DNA from 2 places in the Geodermatophilus sp. SYSU D01106 genome. Region 1 is predicted to be linked to the other one. Evidence: riboswitches for the same ligand, from Rfam matches in the RefSeq annotation. Region 1 holds a riboswitch; the other holds the start of a gene.

Region 1 (3,406 bases):
CGTAGGCCACCCGGACGCCGGGCAGCACCCCGCCGCGCTCGAGCCGGACCGGTCCGTCCAGGTCCAGGAAGAGCCGGTCCCCGGCGGGGTCGCCCTCGCGCCACCCGCCGGTGCGCGGCGGGGTGCGGGACGCCACCGCGTCCCGCACCCCGGACACGTCAGGCGCCCTTGGCGGCGCGGAACCCGGCCTCGAGGTCGGCGAGGATGTCCTCGATGCCCTCCAGGCCGGCGGCGAGGCGCACCAGGCCGGGCGTCACGCCGGTGGTGAGCTGCTCCTCGGGCGTGAGCTGCGAGTGCGTCGTGGACGCCGGGTGGATGACCAGGCTGCGCACGTCGCCGATGTTGGCCACGTGGCTGTGCAGCTCCAGCCCCTCGACGAACCGCCGGCCGGCCTCGACGCCGCCGCGGATCTCGAACGCCAGCACCGCGCCGGCGCCCTTCGGGGCGTAGCGCTGCTGGGCGGCGTGCCACGGCGAGGACGGCAGGCCGGCGTAGTGCACCGACTCCACCTCGTCGTGGGCCTCGAGGAACTCCGCCACCCGCTGGGCGTTGGCGACGTGCCGCTCCATGCGCAGCGACAGCGTCTCGATGCCCTGCACCACGAGCCAGGCGTTGAACGGGCTGATCGCGGGGCCCAGGTCGCGCAGCAGCTGCACGCGGGCCTTGAGCGCGTAGGCGGGCGCGCCGAGGTCGGCGTAGACGACGCCGTGGTAGGTCGGGTCCGGCGTCGTGAAGCCGGGGAACCGCCCCTGCGTCCAGTCGAAGCGGCCGCCGTCGACGATGACGCCGGCGATCGCGGTGCCGTGGCCGCCGAGGTACTTGGTGGCCGAGTGGACGACGACATCGGCGCCGTGCTCGAGCGGGCGCACCAGGTACGGGGTGGCGATGGTGTTGTCGACGATCAGCGGGACGCCGTTGCGGTGGGCCACCTCGGCGACCGTGGCGATGTCGAGGACGTCGCCCTTCGGGTTGCCGATGGACTCGCCGTAGAACGCCTTGGTGTTCTCGCGGACCAGCCGCTGCCAGTTCTCCGGGTCGTCGGGGTCCTCGACGAAGGACACCTCGACGCCGAGCTTGGGCAGCGAGTGGTGCAGCAGGTTGTAGGTGCCGCCGTAGAGCGAGGCGGAGGCGACCACGTGGCTGCCGGCCTCGGCGACGTTGAGCAGCGACAGGGTCTCCGCGGCCTGGCCGCTGGCCACCGCGAGCGCCGCGACGCCGCCCTCGAGGGAGGCCACGCGCTGCTCGAGCGCGTCCTGCGTCGGGTTCATGATCCGCGTGTAGATGTTGCCGAGCTCGGCCAGCGCGAACAGGTCCGCGGCGTGCTGGGTGTCGCGGAACTGGTAGCTGGTGGTGGCGTAGATCGGCAGCGCGCGGGCGCCGGTGGTGGGGTCGGGGCTCGTGCCGGCGTGGATCTGCCGGGTCTCGAAGCTCCAGCTCTGCGGGTCGGTCATCGCGCCGTCTCCTCTCGTACCGGAGGACCTGCGGCGCACAGGTGCTCCGTCCTTGCCGTGCTGCGGGCGCAGCGCGGCCGGCTCTTCCCCTGGGAGCACCTCAGACGGAGGAGAGGTTGCCGGACAGCCAGCCAGGTACTTCGCGCTGTCACTCAGGAGCCTGGGGCGACCCTAGCGGGCGGCGGCGCGACGTCCAGCCCGGGGGCTCAGGGGGTGGGCGCGCTGCCGGTGGTGGGGACGGCCGTCGTCGGGGCCGGCGCCTGCGGAGGGTCCGGCGCGGTCTGCTCCGGCGCCGTCGTGTCCGGGGCGGTCGTCGTCGGCGCGGTCGTCGTCGGCGCGGTGGTGTCCGGGGCGGTGGTCGTCGGCGGCGCGGTCGTCGTCGGCGCGGTCTCCTCCGGCGTCGTCGTCCCCGGCGCCTCCTCCGTCGTCGGCGGGGCGGTCGTCGGTGCCGGGGCCGGCGCCGGGGTGGTGACCGTCGTGGTGCCGCCGGCCGGGTCGGTGCCGGCGTCGGCGGGCTTGACGTAGAGGTAGAGCAGGCCGAGGCCGAGGAACAGGGCGACCAGGACCAGCGTCGACGTGCGGGCCCGGCCGATGCGGCCGGGCGAGCGGCGCAGGAGGCCGGACAGGCCGAACCGGCCGCGGCCCGCGGGGTCGCCGACGGTCCCGTCGGCCGGGCGGGGCGCCCCGGGGACGCTCACTGCTGGGCCCCCTGCCGCGCCGGGGCCGGGGCGGCGGCCGGCGGCTCGGGGGTGATGGTCAGGCCCTCCCGGGCGAAGGCGAGCACGATGCGCTCGCGCAGGTCGCGGCCCACCTCGAACTGGCGGCCGGGCAGCGTGCGCGCCACGACCCGCACGTTGACCTGGTCGAGGTCGATGCTCTCCACGCCCATGACGCTCGGCTCGTCGAGCAGCAGGCGGCGCAGCTCGGGGTCGGCGAAGGCCGCCCGGCCGACGTCGCGGAGGACGTCGTTGACGCGGGTGACGTCGGCCGTGGTCGGCACCGGCACGTCGACGACGGCGCGGGCCCAGTCGCGGGACAGGTTGACCACCTTGACGATCTGCCCGTTCGGGATGGTGACCACCTCGCCGTCGGCCGAGCGCAGCCGGGTGATCCGCAGCGTGACGTCCTCGACGGTGCCGTTGGCCGGGTCGCCGCCGCCGACCACCTGGATCGAGACGACGTCGCCGAAGCCGTACTGGCGCTCGGTGATGAGGAAGAAGCCGGCCAGCACGTCGCCGACGACCCGCTGGGCGCCGAAGCCGAGCCCGACGCCGAGCACGGTGGCCGGCGCGACCAGGCCGGTGACCGGGACGCCGAGCCGGTCGAGCACGTAGAACGCCGCCACCGTGTAGACGAGCACGATGAGCGTCCAGGTGAGGACCTGGGTGAGCGAGTGCCGGTGCTTGGCCGCCTCGGAGCGGACCAGCACGTCGCCGCCGGTGGAGCGGGCGTCGATGCGGCTGGTGATCCGGTCGCCGACCCAGCTGATGAAGCGGGCCACCAGGACCGAGCCGAGGATGATCAGCACGATCTCCAGGCCGCGGCCGGCGAGCCAGTCGAGCAGGTCGGTGAACGGTCCCATGGGGTGTCGGGTCCCCTCCGGTCGGTCAGCTGCGCGGTCGGGCCCCATCCAACCCGGTCCGCCTGGGAGACGGCTCCTCCCGGGGCTCGACGAACAGCGAGGCCACCGACCGGCCGATGCGCCCTCGGCGGTCGTGGAGGTCGGCGGCGCACTGCCCGGCCCCGCCGGGCCCGAGCGTGGTGACGGCGTCCATGCCCAGCCAGTCGCCGGCCGGCTGGCGGAACAGCGCGACGACGAGGTCGACGTTGGCGAAGGTGGCCTGCGACCAGTCGATCTCGGTCGAGATGCCGCTGGCGGCGTCGGTCATCACGAGGAGGTGCTCCAGCGGCGTCATCGGTTCGCCCTCGACCAGCTCGCACAGCGGGCGGGTCCA
Region 2 (3,406 bases), on a different contig from region 1:
GGGGGCCGGCTGTTCCCCGGGGCGGGTCAGTCCCTCGGCGGGTCGGCGTGCCAGACCCCCGTCGCGGGGTCCAGCCGCTCGACCAGCACCGCGCCGTCCCCGGTGGGCAGCCACACGCGGTTGCGCCCGTCGTCGTACTTGAGCTCCAGCCCCGGCCGGTGCGCCAGCGCCGGCGCGTCCTCCAGGTAGGTGATCCTCCAGCGCGGCACGGCCGCTCCTCTCGTCCTGGCCCCGGGCACGACCGAGGCCCGGCCCCCGCGGGGGACCGGGCCTCGGGACGGGCGCAGGGTCAGACGGCGCGGACGGCGTCGGCCTGCGGGCCCTTCTCGCCCTGGACGACCTCGAAGGACACGCGCTGGCCCTCGTCGAGGCTCTTGTAGCCGTCCATCTGGATGGCCGAGTAGTGGACGAAGACGTCCTGGCCGCCGTCGACGGCGATGAAGCCGAAGCCCTTCTCGGCGTTGAACCACTTCACGGTGCCCTGTGCCACGTGCGCTCCCACGGTCGTGCGTGCGGACGACCCCCGTGATCCGGGGGCCGGGATCCAGCTCTTCCGCCCGTGATCACGTGCGTGGAACTGACCGCGCGAGACGGTACAACAAGGAGGCCGACGCGGGGAGATCCTCCCCACACGACTCGGCCACGATCGGGTCGGGGATGTCACCCGACCGGATCGGCGCTGACGAGGACTCTACGCCTCAGGAGATGAGGCCCGCCGACCGGACCGACCGCAGCGAGGGCTCCACCCGGTGGGTGAACCCGACCACCGGCAGCAGCGGGTCGAGGGTCTTGAGGCCCTCCCCGGTGTTGAGGACGACGGTCTCCTGCGTGGGGTCGAGCCGGCCGTCCTCGACCAGCTGCCGGAGCACCGCGACGGTGACGCCGCCGGCGGTCTCGGCGAAGACGCCGGTGGTGCGGGCGAGGTCGCGGATGCCCTCGACGATCTGCTCGTCGCCCACCCGGCCGACCGACCCGCCGGTGCGGCGGATGGCGTCGAGCGCGTACGGGCCGTCGGCGGGGTTGCCGATGTTCAGCGACTTCGCGATGCCGGTGGGCTTGACCGGCTTGACGACGTCCCAGCCGTTGTCGAAGGCGGTGGCGATCGGGTCGCAGCCGGCCGACTGGGCGCCGAACACGCGCCACTCGGTGTCGGCGACGATCCCGGCCTTGACCAGCTCCCGCCAGGCCTTGTCGACCTTGGTGAGCAGCGAGCCCGACGCCATCGGGATGACGACCTGGGCCGGGATGCGCCAGCCGAGCTGCTCGGCGATCTCGTAGCCCATCGTCTTCGAGCCCTCGGCGTAGTAGGGCCGCACGTTCTGGTTGACGAAGGCGGTGTCCTCGAACTCATCGGTCTCGGCGAGCTCGCTGGTGAGCCGGTTGACGTCGTCGTAGGAGCCGTCGACGGCGACCAGCGTCTGCCCGTAGACCGCCGACTGCACGACCTTGCCGGGCTCCAGGTCGGACGGGATGAAGACGTAGGACGGCAGGCCGACGCGGGCGGCGTGGGCGGCCACGGAGTTCGCCAGGTTGCCGGTCGAGGCGGCGGCGATCTTGCGGTAGCCGAGCCGCTTGGCCGCGGTGGCGGCGAGGCTGACCACGCGGTCCTTGAACGAGTGCGTCGGGTTGGCCGAGTCGTCCTTGACCCACAGGCCGCCGGTGATGCCGAGCTCGGCGGCGAGCCGGTCGGCGCGGACCAGCGGCGTCATGCCCGGGTCGAGCGAGACGCGGTCGGCCGGGTCCTGGCCCACGGGCAGCAGGGCGGCGTAGCGCCAGATGTTCTGCGGGCCGGCCTCGATCTGCTCGCGGGTGACGGCGGCCATCAGCTCGGGGTCGTAGTCGACCTCCAGCGGGCCGAAGCACTCCGCGCACGCGTGCTCGGCGATCAGGCCGAAGGTGGCGCCGCAGTTGCGACAGACGAGGCCGCGGGCGGGGCTGGGCGGCACGGGGCCGCCGGCAGCGGAGTCGGCCTGGACAGAACCGGGAGCGGTCAGGGTCATGCGACGACTACCTCCTCATCTTCCCCGCGTCGGGCCGTCGAGCCGCGCGGGACGGAATTGGCACCTCTCGCCGCTCGCGCGAGCGCGGTTGCCGGGGCTTCGTCGGGCCGTGTCCCTCTGCCCCTCTGGATGAGTGGAACGCCCCGAGTCTACCCGGGGTCCGGCGGCGGTCCCGGTCCCGGCCATGCTGGGCGTGTGGCTGCGCGCATCGTCTACACCGACCTCGACGGCACGATGGTCGGCCCGCGGGGGTCGTTCTGGCACGCCTCCGACGGCTCTCCCACCGCCGAGCCCGCGGCCGCCCTCCTCGAGCTGCACACCGCCGGGGTGGCGCTGGTGATCGTCAGCGGGCGCACCGCCGACCAGGTCACCGAGGCCGGGCGGATCTTCGCCGCCGACGGCGCGATCGCCGAGTTGGGCTCGCTCGTCACGTGGAAGGGCGGCCGGTCGCGCCACCAGCTCACCGGCGCGCTGCCCGCGGAGTACGCCGGGCGCACGCCGATGGACGTGATGGCCGAGCTCGGCGTCGTCGACGCGCTGTGCGCCGCCCACCCGGGCCGGCTGGAGTGGCACGCGCCCTGGCACACCACGCACGAGGGCGACGCGCTGCTGCGCGGCTACGTCGACCCGGTCGCCGTCGACGCCTGGCTGACCGAGCGGGGCCTGGGCTGGCTGACGCTCAAGGACAACGGCGCCATCCCGGCGACGGCGAAGCTCGACCTCGCGCCCGAGGGGCAGCTGGCCCGGGTCTACCACCTGATGCCGCGCGGCATCTCCAAGGGCGAGGCGATCGCCTGGGACCTCGAGCGGCGCGGCGTCGACCCCGCCGACGCCGTCGCGATCGGCGACAGCGCCAGCGACCTGGAGATGGCGCCCGCCGTCGGCCGGCTGTGGATCACCGCGAACGGGGCCGAGGTCGACGGCATGGCCGGGCTGCTGGCCGCCGTCCCGAACGCGTCGGTCACCGACGAGGCGATGGGCGTCGGCTGGGCCCAGGCGGTACGGGCCTCGCTCTAGCTCGTGACGTCGCGGCGGGAGAAGGAGCGGAACGCCAGGGCGGTGAAGACCGCGGCGTAGACCAGCGACTGGATGACGCCGCGGAAGAGGTCGGAGGAGTCGACCGGCGTCTGCAGCAGGTCGGTCCAGGCGAACTCCTCCGCCGTGGGGAACCAGTCGCGGATGGCGCCGAGCTGCTCGACCTGGTCGAGGATCGCGAACACGACCATCGTGAACACCGCCCCGCCGACGGCGGCCAGCGGCGCGTCGGTGACCGTGGACAGCCAGAACGCGAGCGCCCCGACGACGAGCAGGTGGACGGCGAGGTAGCCGAGCATCCCGGCCAGCCGGAGCAGGCCCTCGCCCTGCGACAGGGTCACCCCGATCGGCGTCCGGATGTCGTCGAAGCC

Evidence for each region. Region 1 has a riboswitch for S-adenosylmethionine ahead of ACI78R_RS18925 (bifunctional o-acetylhomoserine/o-acetylserine sulfhydrylase). Riboswitches for the same ligand answer to the same signal wherever they lie in the genome.
Region 2: another riboswitch for S-adenosylmethionine. It lies ahead of thrC (threonine synthase); the one in region 1 lies ahead of ACI78R_RS18925 (bifunctional o-acetylhomoserine/o-acetylserine sulfhydrylase).

What each region holds. Positions count from the first base shown of each region.
Region 1 covers NZ_JBJGYM010000021.1:48,947-52,352, forward strand. The annotation lists gene metX (homoserine O-acetyltransferase MetX) at 1-157, opposite strand, end outside; gene ACI78R_RS18925 (bifunctional o-acetylhomoserine/o-acetylserine sulfhydrylase) at 159-1,451, opposite strand; SAM riboswitch class IV at 1,495-1,611, opposite strand; gene ACI78R_RS18930 (hypothetical protein) at 1,658-2,149, opposite strand; gene ACI78R_RS18935 (mechanosensitive ion channel family protein) at 2,146-3,033, opposite strand; gene ACI78R_RS18940 (thioesterase family protein) at 3,059-3,406, opposite strand, start outside.
Region 2 covers NZ_JBJGYM010000010.1:156,775-160,180, forward strand. The annotation lists gene ACI78R_RS13030 (hypothetical protein) at 27-209, opposite strand; gene ACI78R_RS13035 (cold-shock protein) at 290-490, opposite strand; gene thrC (threonine synthase) at 699-2,000, opposite strand; SAM riboswitch class I at 2,013-2,136, opposite strand; gene ACI78R_RS13045 (HAD family hydrolase) at 2,196-3,017, shown strand; gene ACI78R_RS13050 (ABC transporter permease) at 3,014-3,406, opposite strand, start outside.